3 linked regions of the Ancylobacter polymorphus genome follow. The protein of the gene in region 1 interacts with the protein of each later gene in a pairwise test. Links are inferred from orthologs where the notes say so. Each region holds a gene or a part of one and is shown in the gene's direction. Other genes may lie near its edges. The genes, in order: K9D25_RS10655, grxD and K9D25_RS02355.

Region 1 (4,397 bases):
TCTTCCTCGCTGTCGCTGCCCTTGCCGTTGTCGTCGTCGCGGCTGTCGTCGGTCTCGGTGGAGGGGTCGTTGTTCTCGTCGAAGGGGGCGATGTCCTCGCCCATGCCGAGCGAGGACAGCAGGTCGCGCATCGCCTCGGCGAAGCGGGCCTGGTTCTCGGCGGCGCCGGCCAGCTCATCGAGGGCGGCGGAACCGTGCTCCTCGATGAAGCCGCGCCAGAGATTGACCATTTCGCGCGCAGCGGCGGGCGGTGCCATGCCGGTCATGCGCTCGCGCAGGATCAGCGAGAGCGCGTGTTCCAGCGGCGCGTCCGAGCGGTCGGCGAGATTGGCGAAATTGGCCTTCTGGTAGCGGTCCTCCAGCATGGCGGAGAGGTTCAGCGCCACGCCGTCCATGCGCAGCGCGCCGACGGATTCGCAGCGCGTCTGTTCGGCCGCCTCGAAGGCGGCGCGGGCCTGCTCGCCCATCGGCACCAGGCGCTGGTGGATCTTCGGGTCGTGGCAGGCCATGCGCAGCGCCATGGAATCGGCATGGCCGCGCATGATGGCGGCGTCGTGCTTCGACATGCGGCGGGCCGGCTCCGGCAGCCGCGCGCGGCCATCGGCATAGCCGGGCTTTTCCGCGCCGAAGGTCACGTCGATCTCGCGATTGCCCGCAATGGCGCGCAGGCAGCCGGTGACGGCGCGCTTGAGCGGCTCGGTCGGGGCTTCCTTGGGCGGCGTGCGGGTGGTGCGGTTCGACGTGGACATGGGCTTGCCTTGGAGGTTGGCATCACGGCTCCCTTGCGGGAGGGCGCCCCGAAAGGCCGGGGCGGTGCCCCTCTCCCCGGCGGGGAGAGGGCGCGTGTCGCTCAGGACAGGACGACGTTGACCGCGGACTCGGTCAGTTCCTTGCCGAAGCAGCGCTGGTAGAACTCCGCCACCAGCGGGCGCTCCAGCTCGTCGCACTTGTTGAGGAAGGTCACGCGGAAGGAGAAGGCGAGATCCTGGAAGATCTCGGCATTCTCGCCCCAGGTGATGACGGTGCGCGGGCTCATCACCGTCGACAGGTCGCCATTGATGAAGGCCTGGCGGGTGAGGTCGGCGAGGCGCACCATGCGCGCGGCGGTGTCGCGGCCTTCCGGCGTCTGCAGGTTCTTGGCCTTGGAGACGACGATGTCGACTTCCTTGTCATGGGCCAGATAGTTCAGCGTGGTGACGATGGACCAGCGGTCCATCTGCGCCTGGTTGATCTGCTGCGTGCCGTGATAGAGGCCGGTGGTGTCGCCGAGGCCGATCGTGTTGGCGGTGGCGAACAGGCGGAAGGCGCCGTGCGGACGGATGACGCGGTTCTGGTCGAGCAGCGTCAGGCGGCCGGCGGATTCCAGCACGCGCTGAATGACGAACATCACGTCCGGGCGGCCGGCGTCATATTCGTCGAACACCAGCGCGACATTGTTCTGGTAGGCCCAGGGCAGGATGCCGTCGCGGAACTCGGTGACCTGAAGGCCCTCCTTCACCACGATGGCGTCCTTGCCGATCAGGTCGATACGGCTGATGTGGCTGTCGAGGTTCACGCGCACGCAAGGCCAGTTGAGCCGGGCGGCGACCTGCTCGATATGGCTCGACTTGCCGGTGCCGTGATAGCCCGTGACCATCACGCGGCGGTTATGGGCGAAGCCGGCGAGGATGGCGAGCGTGGTCGGGCGGTCGAACAGATAGTCCGGGTCGATCTCCGGGACATAGGCGTCCGGTTCGGCGTAGGCCGGCACTTCGAGATCGACGTCGATGCCGAACACCTGACGAACAGAGACCTTCATGTCCGGCAGCGCGGGCGCTTGCGTGAGCGGGGCGGTCATTCTTCCTCCGTTGCCGCGCATGCGCGCGGGCTGGTCTGGCACGCGCTTCCCTAGCAGAAGCCCGCGTTCTTGAGATGATTATAGGACTGGATCACGTCGCGCAGACGGTCCTCGGTTGAAATATCGCCGCCATTGGCGTCGGGATGGTATTTCTTCACCAGCACCTTGAAGCGGGCCTTGATCTCCTCCGGCGTGGCGGAAATCTCCACGCCGAGGGATTCGAAGGCGCGGCGCTCGGCATTGCGGATCATCCGGCTTTCGCGCGGGGCCTCGGGCTCCGGTCGCGCCCGGCCGCCGACCTCACCGAACATGCCGAAGGGATCGCCGATATTCTCCGTCGAATGGCGCTTGGCGTGCTCGGCCGCGCGGCCGGCCGCGCCGCGCGAGCCCATCTTCCAGGTCGGGCGATGGCCGGTGGCGGCATCCTTCTGATAGGCGGCGACGGCGTCATCGCCCATGCCGGCGAAATAATTATACGACTGGTTGTAGGCGCGTGTGTGCTCGAAGCAGAAGCGCCAGAACTGTCCTTCCATCTGCCGGCCCTTGGGCGCCCGGTGAGTCGCGGCATTGCAGCAGCCCTCCCATTCGCAGGTAGGGCCTTCCGCCTTCAGGCGGCGATCACGGTCGGGCTTCACCCGGATGCGATCGAAGAGGGGGGAGTCGAGCTTCATGGTCCGACGATTATGCTGTTGCTGGAGCAGGTATACAAGAAACCGCGGGTTCGTCACCGCCCCCACCGCATCATTCCGAGGCGGCAGAGGCCCCATGACGCGGCGGGAACGATGCGGTCCCGCGCCTTATACGGTGCAGAACCGCCAAGTGTGCGCCGCGATTGCGGTGCAATCGGGTCGGCGGATGCCGCGCCGGGCTGTTGACGCGGCTAGGCGGCGGGCGTACCGCATCGGGCATGAGCACGCCCGTTCCCCCGCTGCCGACCGACGATGCGATCTCCCAGAGGCTGGCCCGCGTGCGGGCGGCGCTGGCCGAACTCTCGCCCAGCGTTCTCGAACTCGAGGATGAGAGTCATCGGCATGAAGGTCATGGCGGTCATCGTCCCGGTCAGCTCACGCATCTTCGCGTGCGTATTGTCGCGCAGGCCTTTGCCGGCCAGAGCCGGCTGGCGCGGCATCGTCTGGTGAACGGCCTGCTGGCGGACGAACTGGCGCGTGGCCTGCACGCCCTCGCCATCGAAGCCAAGGCACCGGGCGAGTAGCGGCCGGATCATCGCGCCGGAGAGGAAAGCTCCGCCGATATGGGGAGCCGGCGACGTTTTTCCAGAGCGGCGTAAGGCCTGTCTCCGATGGCGTTTACCTAACGTTTTCGGCGCAACGTAGCGCCCATGGGCGCCGTCTCTGCGTTCATTTTCTTGATTTCCCGTTCGTCTCTTCCATATGCCCAATGGAACCATGGTTGTGTCCGCCGCCCGCACTGTAGATCGGTCGGGCACGGCCTCCGGCTTCGCAAATTGTTTTGGTGTATGGAGGAGATATTCATGTCGATTGCGGGTCGTGCCGAGCGCAGCCTGATCAGCCGCGACGAATATGAGGTCGTTCGCCTCACTCATCATCCTGAAATCTACGACGTATCCGACGACGATCTCTCATCGACCCGCAAGCGTCTGCGCGACCTGCACGCAAAGGAGCGCACCCTTGCCTGGGAGAAGCGGCGCATCTCCCGCGGCAAGGCGGAACCGCGCGGCGGCAGCTTTCCCGGCACGCATGAGCGGCCGAGCCGCCGCAAGCAGGTGTTCGCGGCGGCGGTAAAGCGTCTCAACCGCGAGATCGAGCGCCGGGCCGAACTCGCCGCCCGTCCAAGCCAGGCCGAGATCGCCAAAAAGGCGCTGGCGATGCGCCGGGAGAATTTCGTCAGCCCGCCTCCCGGCGCGGCGCGGGCGGATGAGGGCATGGAGGTTATCGCGAGCCGACGCCGGCGCTCCGCCGTTCATCCCGGGAAGGTCGGCCGCGTGTCGCAGCGGACCAAGGCCGCGCAGGCGAAGAGAGACGCCAAGCGGGGCGCACAGGGCTGACCCGCGATCCCGCTCGGCGGCGGAGGGATTACCCCTGCGTCCGCCGCAGCGGGGCCACGCGCAGAAGGGTGATGCGGTTGCGCTGCTTGCGCATCACCTGAAAGCGGAAGCCGTGGAACATGAAGGCCTGCCCCGGCTCGGGGATGATGCGGGCCTCGTGGATGACGAGGCCGGCGAGGGTCGTCGCCTCCTCGTCCGGCAGGTGCCAGCCCATGGCGCGGTTGAGATCGCGGATCGGCACGGAGCCCTCGACGCTGACCGAGCCGTCCGGGTTGCGGCGGGCGCCGGTGAAGGCGCGGTCATGCTCGTCGGAGATATCGCCGACGATCTCTTCCAGAATGTCCTCAAGGGTCACCAGACCCATCACCTCGCCATACTCGTCGACCACGAGGGCGAAATGCTGCTTGCGGCGCCGGAACGCCTTGAGCTGGTCCGGCAGCGAGGTCACGTCGGGCACGAACCACGGCGCGCGGGCGATTTTCTCGATGTCGAGCTTGGACGTGTCGTTGCCGAGCGCCATCAATTCGCGCAGCA
Region 2 (4,351 bases), 700 kb from region 1 along the record:
GTACGACTATCTCATCCTCAACAACACCGCGCAGCGCCCGGGCGGCGACGCGGCGGTGGTGCGGGTGGAGAACGGGCCCAAGGCGCTGGCCATGAGCTGCGACGTGACCCCGCGCTATTGCGAGGCCGACCCGTTCGAGGGCGGCAAGCAGGCGGTGGCGGAAGCCTGGCGCAACATCACCGCCGTCGGCGCCAAACCGCTGGCGCTGACCGACAACCTCAATTTCGGCAATCCGGAAAAGCCGGAGATCATGGGCCAGCTGGTCGGCTGCCTTCGCGGCATCGGCGCGGCGGCGCTGGCGCTCGACTTCCCCGTCGTGTCCGGCAATGTCAGCCTCTACAACGAAACCAATGGCCGCGGCATCCTGCCGACCCCGACCATTGGCGGCGTCGGCCTGCTCGACGACATCGAGAAGATGGCGACGCTGGATTTCAAGGCCGGCGGCGAAACCATCCTCGTTCTCGGCGCCACCACCGGCTGGCTCGGCCAGTCCGCCTTCCTGTCGGAAATCCTCGACCGCGAGGACGGCGCCCCGCCGCCGGTCGATCTCGATCTGGAACGCCGCACCGGCGATCTGGTGCGCGCGCTGATCGCTGACGGGCTCGTCACCGCCGTGCACGACGTGTCCGATGGTGGCCTGCTGGTGGCGCTGGCGGAAATGGCGCTGGCCTCCGGCATCGGTGCCACCCTCGCCGCGCCGCCGCCTGACATGAACCCCTTCGCCTTCTGGTTCGGCGAGGATCAGGCCCGCTACATCGTCACCGTCGAGGGAAGCGCCAAGGCGCTGGTCGCGCGCCGGGCGGAGGTGGCCGGCATCCCGCTCGCCAAGCTCGGCACCACGGGCGGCGACCGATTGAATATTGCGGGCGAGCGCCCAATTGTAGTGGACGCGCTGCGCGAGCGGCACGAGGCCTGGCTGCCCATCTATATGGGCGCGGGCTTGATGTGAGGGAGCCTGTCTGATGGCGATGGAAGCGGCGGAAATCGAGCGCCTCATCAAGGAAGGGCTGCCGGACGCCTCGGTGGAGATCCGCGATCTCGCCGGCGACGGCAATCACTATGCCGCGACGGTGGTGGCCGAGAGCTTTCGCGGCAAGAGCCGGGTGCAGCAGCATCAGATGGTCTATGCGACGCTGAAGGGCCAGATGGGCGGCGTGTTGCACGCCCTCGCGCTTCAGACCAATGTACCCGACTGAAGGCGGCCGGCGCGCTGAGCCGCGCCGCCACGACACCATCTCGCGAGGCCCGCAAGGGCGAAAGGCAATGTGATGAGCATTCACGATTTCATCGACGGCCAGGTGAAGAGCAACGACGTCGTCGTCTTCATGAAGGGCACGCCGCAATTCCCGATGTGCGGCTTCTCCGGCCAGGTGGCGCAGGTCTTCGCCCTGCTCGGCGTCGACTATAAGGGCATCAACGTCCTCGACTCCGACGAGATCCGCAACGGCATCAAGGCGTACACCTCCTGGCCGACCATTCCGCAGGTCTTCGTCAAGGGCGAGTTCATCGGCGGCTGCGACATCGTCCGCGAGATGTACCAGTCCGGCGAGCTGCAGACGCTGCTGGAAGAGAAGGGCGTCCCGGTCATGGGCAAGGCGACGGCCTAAGACGGTTCGGGACGGAACGATCGCGTTTCTGAAAAGCCGCCCCACCGGGCGGCTTTTTTGCTGGCGCCGGCAGAGTGGGCGCCGCATCACAGCGCCGGATGACACCCGCATAAGCTGCATGTTTTTACTTGAGGTTGTGTCTCTTTGATGCGTTAATGGTACCTTGATGAGGGGGCAAGGCCATGCGCATCTATTTTGCGACGAATCGGCGCCACATCGAGGATCGCTCGCCGCCATTCGGGGACCGCTACAACGCGGAGGGTCCCGCGATATATCGGGTTGGCTTCGCCGAAGTGACGAAGGTGGCCGACCAGATCCATGCACCGGACGACGGCTTCGTCATCAACTCCGTCCATGTTGCGCCCGAAGCACCGGCCGCCACACGCGGCGGGGAGGAACTGCTGGGATCGCATGCGATCTTCGACGAGCTCACCCGCAAATCCCGGGCGCAAAAGCGCAACGTGATCGTCTATATCCACGGCTTCAATTCGAGCTTCCAAACCGCCATCCAGCGCGCGGCACAGCTGCACGATCTCTGGCTGGACGGCGACAAGGAGCCGCTCGTCTTCGCCTTCAGTTGGCCAGCCGATGGCGGCGATGGGCTCGGCTTCGGCCAGAATGGCGAGACCGCTCACAAATGGAAATATTTCAGCGATCGCGATGATGCCGAATCGTCAGGCAAGGCAATCGCTCGCAGCTTGCGTCGGCTGCTGGATTACCTGATGGAACTGCGCAAGCAGGACATCGCCACCCAGGCGGAGCCGTGCGAGCAATGCCTGCACCTTGTGGCACACAGCATGGGGAACTGGGCGTTGCGCCATGCCTTGCTCTCGCTGCGCACGCTGATCAGCGGTGCGCGGCTGCCCAAGATTTTCACCAACGCCTTCCTGATGGCTGCCGACGAGGACGCCGATGCGTTGGAGCACAAGCACAAGCTCGGGCTGCTGCCGCAACTCGCCGACGCGGTGCACGTCTATCACAGCAAGCGTGACCTGGCGCTGCTGATCAGCGACACCACCAAGCTCAACCCGGACCGGCTCGGCAGTTGGGGGCCGCGCATCGTCGACGGGCTCGACAGCAATATCTACGGCATCGATTGCGCCGCCGTCAGCGAAACCGCCGAATGGAAGCATGGTCGCCACCAGTACTACCGGCTGCGCCCGGAGGTCATAGCCGATGTCCGGCAGGTCATCGCCGGCCGGGCGCCGGACGAGATTGCAGGGCGCAAGCCCATACGGCCGGGGCGGCTGTACCGCATCGAACCCGCCACCTGACCCAACAAAAAAGCCGCCCCACCGGGCGGCTTTTCCGTGTCTCGCGATCCGGGGAAGGATCAGCGCGAATAATATTCGACCACGAGGTTCGGCTCCATCACGACCGGATAGGGCACCTCGTTGAGCTCCGGGATGCGGACGAACTTGGCCGTCATCTTGGAGTGATCGACTTCGAGATAGTCCGGGGTGTCGCGCTCGCCGGAGGCGACGGCTTCCAGCACCAGCACGAGCTGCTTGGAGGCTTCCTTCACCTCGATCACGTCGCCGACCTTCACCTGGTAGGACGGGACGTTGACGCGGCGGCCATTGACCTTGATGTGGCCGTGGCTGACGAACTGGCGGGCGGCGAACACGGTCGGGACGAACTTGGCGCGGTAGATCACCGCGTCGAGACGGCGCTCGAGCAGGCCGATCAGGTTGGCGCCGGTGTCGCCCTTGAGGCGCGAGGCCTCGACATAGACCGAATAGAACTGCTTCTCGCCGATCGAGCCGTAATAGCCCTTCAGCTTCTGCTTGGCGCGCAGCTGCACGCCGAAGTCGGACAGCTTGCCCTTGCGGCGCTGGCCATGCTGGCCGGGGCCATATTCACGCTTGTTGATGGGGCTCTTCGGGCGGCCCCAGATGTTTTCGCCCATACGGCGGTCAAGCTTGTGCTTGGCCGAAACGCGCTTGCTCATGCGCAGGTCCTCTCGCATATCGTTGCGGTTTGGATCGCGCCCCCTCCTCTACCCCCGTTTCGGGAGCCGACAGGATCTTTCCGAACGCGCCGGAAAGGCCCACGGGTGCGTGAAACACCACGCGGGGCCGTTTCCAGCCCCGCGCTTGGCCGGGTGCATAGGCACAAAAGGGCGGAAGGTCAAGTTCCTGTCGTCCTTCCGTCATCCGGACGGCGCGAAAGAGACCGGAGCACGCGATGAACGCGCTTACCGTCCCCCGCGTAGCGCCGCCAGCACCTCAAGGCTGGCGTAGCCATCGGGCTCCACGCCCATCTTGCGCTGGAAATCGGCCACCGCGCGCATGGTCATGTTGCCGACGCGGCCATCGGCGCCGCCGGTGTCGAATCCCGCCCGCGTCAGCCGCCGCTGCACTTCCTGGATTTCCGCCAGGGTCAGCGCCCGCTCGCCGCCGGGGAAGGGTGTGATGAAGGGATCGCCGCCCAGCACCCGGTCGCCGAGATGGCAGACGGCGAGCGCGTAGTTCATCGAAGGGTTGTAGCTGCGCACGGCATAGAAATTCTGCGTCAGCAGGAAGCACGGCCCTTCCGGCCCCACCGGCGCCCACAGCCGCGCCCTTGCCTTGGGTAGGTCGAAGCGCCCGCCGCCGGCCGGGGTGACGCCGAGCTTGGCCCACTCCTCCACCGTGCGCCAGGCCTTGGCATCGGCGTATTTTTCCGGCACGCCGTCCATGCGCACCTCGAAACCCCAGGGCAGGCCGCGCTGATATTTGCCGCGCTTGATGAGGTAGAGCGAG
Region 3 (4,413 bases), 1.7 Mb from region 1 along the record:
ACTGCTCATGCGAGGCGTGGTAGCCGAGGCGAAGGCGGGCGGGCGCGTCGGTCATGGAAACGATCCGGAAGGGCGGGAGAGTGCACGGCGCGGCGCACGGGGTCGGGGGAGAACGCCTCAGCCGGCCAAGTGTTTCCTTCCGCAGTGCCGGGCGGCCCGCGCGGGCGCGCGATGCCGCCAATTTCGCCATTCAATGCGGCGCGCTTCCGCTCTACACTCAAGCCGATCGCGCAAGACGATCAAACCAGGGAAGGGAGCCCCCCATGCGCGCCATTAGTCTCGCCACGTCGCTGCTCATCGCCCTTGCCGCCGGCACCGCCGCGCAGGCGCAGGCGCCGCAGAACGATCTCGCCAAATACTGCCAGGCGGACATCAAGCGCCTGTGCCCGACCGTGCAGCCGGGTGGCGGCCGGGTGATGAAGTGCCTCAAGGCGCATACCAAGGAAATGTCGGTGGGCTGCGCGCAGGCGCTGCAGAAGATGAAGAGCTGAGCGCTTTGCAGCGCGGCCCTCGCCGCAGGGGTGGAACTATCGTGCCCGCGCCGGCTTTTGTCGGCAGCATCTCGACACCAGTCACAGCGGGGGATTTCATGGTCACATCCATCAGCCGGCGCGGCCTTCTGGCGACTTTCGCGGCGGCGTCACTCCTGGAGGGCACCGCCGCCCGCGCCGCCGCGCCGGTCGTGGTCGCGTCCAAGATCGACACGGAAGGCGCGGTGCTCGGCAACATCATCGCGCTGGTGCTGGAACATGCCGGCATTCCGGTGACCCGGCGGCTTCAGCTCGGCCCCACCAAGATCGTGCGCACCGCGCTGCTGGCGGGGGAGATCGACCTCTATCCCGAATATACCGGCAATGCCGGCTTCTTCTTCGCCATGGCGGACGACCCGCTGTGGAAGAACGCCACCGCCGCCTATGAGAAGGCCCGCGATCTCGACGCCGCCAACGGCCTTGTCTGGCTCGCCCCGGCGCCGGCGGACAACACCTGGGGCATCGCCGTGCGCGGCGATGTCGCGGCGCGCGAAAAACTGGCGACGCTGGACGATTTCGCCCGCTGGACCAGGGACGGCAAGGTGAAGCTCGCCGCCTCGGCTGAATTCGTGGAAAGCGCGGCGGCGCTGCCCGCCTTCCAGCAGGCTTATGGCTTCAAGCTGTCGGGCGACCAACTGCTGGTGCTCTCGGGCGGCGACACCGCCGCCACCATCAAGGCGGCGGCGGAAGGCACCTCCGGCGTCAATGCCGCCATGGTCTATGGCACGGACGGCGCCATCGCCGCGCTCGATCTCAAGGTGATGGCCGACACCAAGCAGGTGCAGCCGGTGTATCAGCCGGCGCCGGTGATCCGCAAAGGCGTGCTCGACGCCCATCCGGAGATCGCCGCCAAGCTCGCGCCGGCCTTTGCCGGCCTCACCCTGCCGACGCTGCAGCAGCTGAACGCGCAGGTGCAGCTCGAAGGCCGTGACGCCCGCGCCGTCGCCGAAGCCTATCTGAAGGCGCAGGGGCTGCTCGGGTGAGACGCCTCGCCGGCCGCGTGCCGGCGTCCCTGTCGCGCCCGGCGGCCGGGGTCGAGGCCCTGCCCCTGCTGCTCGCCGCCGTCGCGCTGGTGGCGCTGCTCGCGTGCGGCTTCGTCGTGGTGGCGCCCAACCGGCTGCTGTCGGGAGCCCCGCTGCCGCTGTGGGACGCTGTGGGGATGGGCCCGAGCCTTGCCGTGCTGATGTTGCTCGCGGGGATCGCCGCGCTGGCGCTGCGCCCCACCCTTCCCGCCCAGCCGGCCCTGCTCGGCCTGTGCGCCGGCGCGCTGATGCTGGCGGCGCTGGCGCTGGCGGGGCAGGCGGCGGGGGAACAGGCCGTCGCCGCCGGGCCGCTCACCCGCGTGTCGCTCGGCACCGGCTTCTGGGTCGTGTTCACGGCGGGGCTGCTGCTGCTCGCCGACAGCGCCGAGCGGGCGCCGGGCCGTGCCGGCAAGGCCGCGCCGCCGCTCGCCACGCTGGCCGGAATCGCCGCGCTGCTCGCCAGCGGCACCCTCGCCCCACTCTCGCTTGCGCGCGAATATGCGGTGCGCCAGCAGGCCTATCTCGACGAGGTGGTGCGCCATCTCCAGCTCACCGGGGCGGGGCTGGCACTCGCCCTCCTCGCCGGCGGGGCAATCGGGCTGATGGCCTATCGCCGGCCGGGTCGCGCCGCGCCGGTGTTCGCCGTGCTCAACATCGTGCAGACCATCCCCTCGCTCGCACTCTTCGCCCTCCTCATCGGTCCCATCGTCCTCCTCATCGAACTGGTGCCGGGCCTGCGCCAGCTCGGCATTTCCGGCATCGGGGCGACCCCGGCCATCCTCGCGCTGGGGCTCTACGGCCTGCTCCCGGTCGCGCGCGGCGTCCATGCCGGGCTCTCCAGCGTCCCGCCGGATGTGGTGGAGGCCGCGCGCGGCATGGGCATGACGCCGGCGCAGATCGTGCGTAACACGTTGATTCCGCTTGCCTTGCCGACGCTGCTGCAGACGCTGCGCCTCACTTTGGTGCAGCTCATCGGCCTCGCCGTGCTGGCGGCGCTGATCGGCGCCGGCGGGTTAGGAACGTTTATTTTTCAAGGACTTGGACAGACGGCGGCCGATCTCGTGCTGCTGGGCGCGCTCTCGGCCATCGCCCTCGCGCTGATCGCCGATACCGCTTTGCGCGGCGTCGCACTTTTCCTCGTGCGGAGGCCGCAGCGATGATCCGATTCGAGAGCGTTTCCAAGCGCTTCGGCGCGGTGCCCGCCGTGGATGAGGTGTCGCTCAACGTCCCGCGCGGCACGCTCTGCGCGCTGGTCGGCACGTCCGGTTCCGGCAAGTCGACCCTGCTGCGCCTCGCCAACCGGCTGCTGGAGGCGGATGCCGGGCGCATCCTCGTCGACGGCACCGACATCGCCACCCTCCCCCCGGTCGCGCTGCGCCGGCGCATGGGTTATGTCATTCAGTCCGTTGGACTTTTCCCGCATTGGACCGTGGCGCGCAACGTCGCCACCGTGCCGACGCTCCTCGGCTGGCCGGCGGCGCGGATCCGGGCAAGAGTGGCCGAACTGCTCGACCTCGTCGGCCTCCCACCCGAGCACCATGCCCAACGTTACCCGGACGAACTGTCCGGCGGCCAGCAGCAGCGCGTCGGCGTCGCCCGCGCACTGGCCGGCGATCCCGAAGTGTTGCTGATGGACGAGCCGTTCGGCGCCGTCGACCCGCCGACGCGGCGCGGTCTCCAGGACAGCCTCCGCGACATACAGCGACGCACCGGCACCACCATCCTGCTCGTCACCCATGATGTAGAAGAAGCGATCCGCCTCGGCGGCACGCTCGCCGTGCTGCACCAGGGACGCCTGTTGCAGAGGGGCACCCCGGCACAGGTGCTGGCCCACCCCGCGAGCGAGGCGGTGGCGCGCTTCTTCGGCGGGCCGCTGCTGGGGCTGAACCGGCTCAAAGCGCTGTGCGTCGGCGACCGCGCCGTTTTCACCCCCTCGGCGTCACCGATAGACGCCGCGCCGATCACCGCCGAGGCGACACTGGAAGAGGCCCTGGCCCGCATGGTGGCGGAAGGCCGCGCGCAGCTGCCGGTCCGCCGCTCAAGCGATGGGCAGCCCGGCGTGCTCACCCTTGCCGATCTGGTTCGGCCATGAAGCTCCGGCGCGCGACGGGGGCGGCGGCGTGGATCGCCCGCCGGCCGGTGCTGTGGGTCGGAGCGGCGTTCCTTGCCCTCACCTTTGGCATGGACGCGCTGGCGCCGCATCTCGGCTTTCTGTTTCCGCCGGGCACACGTCTCGTCTACAGCCGCGCCAGCTTCCCTGAACTCGTCGCCGCGCATGCAATTCTGACCGGCGCGGCGAGCCTCGTCGCCATCACGCTCGGTGTCGCCGCCGCGCTGTTCGCCACCCGGCCGATGGGCCGCGCCTATGCGGGAACGCTGGACCGGCTCGGCGCGCTGGCCCAGACATTTCCGCCAGTCGCCGTGCTGGCGCTTGCCGTGCCGAGCCTCAGCTATGGCGCGCTGCCCACCGCCTTCGCGTTGGTGCTCTATGGCGTGCTACCGGTGATGGGGGCGGGGATGGCGGGGCTGCGCAGCGTGCCGGCGCCGGTGCTAGAGGCCGCCGATGGCAGCGGCTTCTCGCCCGCCGGCCGGTTATGGCGGATCGAGCTGCCGCTGGCGGCGCCGATCCTCTTTGCCGGCATCCGCACCTCGGTGACGATCGGCATCGGCACGGCCACTATCGGCTCGACCGTCGGTGCGCTGACGCTGGGCTCGCCGATCATTGACGGCCTGTCAGGCGGCAACCCGGCCTATGTGCTGCAGGGCACGGTGCTAGTGGCCCTGTTCGCCGTCACCGTCGACCTCGCACTGGGCGACGTGCAGCGCGCGCTCACACGGCGCGCGCGCTAACGCGGGCGGCG

What was found.
Region 2: the proteins of K9D25_RS10655 (region 1) and grxD interact in binary tests that used the Escherichia coli proteins (3 or more experiments, as listed by UniProt). The link is inferred for Ancylobacter polymorphus from one-to-one orthologs.
Region 3: the proteins of K9D25_RS10655 (region 1) and K9D25_RS02355 interact in binary tests that used the Escherichia coli proteins (3 or more experiments, as listed by UniProt). The link is inferred for Ancylobacter polymorphus from one-to-one orthologs.

The regions. Positions count from the first base shown.
Region 1 is NZ_CP083239.1:2,260,971-2,265,367, forward strand. Bases 1,415-4,397 are described here. They hold K9D25_RS10655 (BolA family protein), read left to right. Parts: upstream 1,415-2,744; coding sequence 2,745-3,050; downstream 3,051-4,397. Other genes in these bases: cobS (cobaltochelatase subunit CobS), read right to left, coding at 1,415-1,837; K9D25_RS10650 (J domain-containing protein), read right to left, coding at 1,888-2,508; K9D25_RS10660 (hypothetical protein), read left to right, coding at 3,330-3,863; K9D25_RS10665 (HlyC/CorC family transporter), read right to left, coding at 3,892-4,397. In the rest of the region: cobaltochelatase subunit CobT, read right to left, coding at 1-749; more of cobS, read right to left, coding at 851-1,414. UniProt on the Escherichia coli protein: Transcriptional regulator that plays an important role in general stress response. Has many effects on cell morphology, cell growth and cell division. Acts by regulating the transcription of many genes, including dacA (PBP-5), dacC (PBP-6), ampC and mreB.
Region 2 is NZ_CP083239.1:2,959,131-2,963,481, reverse strand. What follows is about bases 1-2,937. They hold grxD (Grx4 family monothiol glutaredoxin), read left to right. Parts: upstream 1-1,268; coding sequence 1,269-1,607; downstream 1,608-2,937. Other genes in these bases: K9D25_RS13915 (alpha/beta hydrolase), read left to right, coding at 1,790-2,881; K9D25_RS13925 (BolA family protein), read left to right, coding at 963-1,196; purL (phosphoribosylformylglycinamidine synthase subunit PurL), read left to right, coding at 1-949. In the rest of the region: rpsD (30S ribosomal protein S4), read right to left, coding at 2,941-3,558; K9D25_RS13905 (lytic murein transglycosylase), read right to left, coding at 3,805-4,351. UniProt on the Escherichia coli protein: Monothiol glutaredoxin involved in the biogenesis of iron-sulfur clusters.
Region 3 is NZ_CP083239.1:514,275-518,687, forward strand. The notes cover bases 612-3,610. They hold K9D25_RS02355 (ABC transporter permease), read left to right. Parts: upstream 612-1,509; coding sequence 1,510-2,712; downstream 2,713-3,610. Other genes in these bases: osmF (glycine betaine ABC transporter substrate-binding protein OsmF), read left to right, coding at 612-1,513; K9D25_RS02360 (ABC transporter ATP-binding protein), read left to right, coding at 2,709-3,610. Outside these bases: K9D25_RS02340 (TIGR03885 family FMN-dependent LLM class oxidoreductase), read right to left, coding at 1-55; K9D25_RS02345 (cysteine rich repeat-containing protein), read left to right, coding at 264-491; more of osmF, read left to right, coding at 590-611; more of K9D25_RS02360, read left to right, coding at 3,611-3,644; K9D25_RS02365 (ABC transporter permease), read left to right, coding at 3,641-4,402.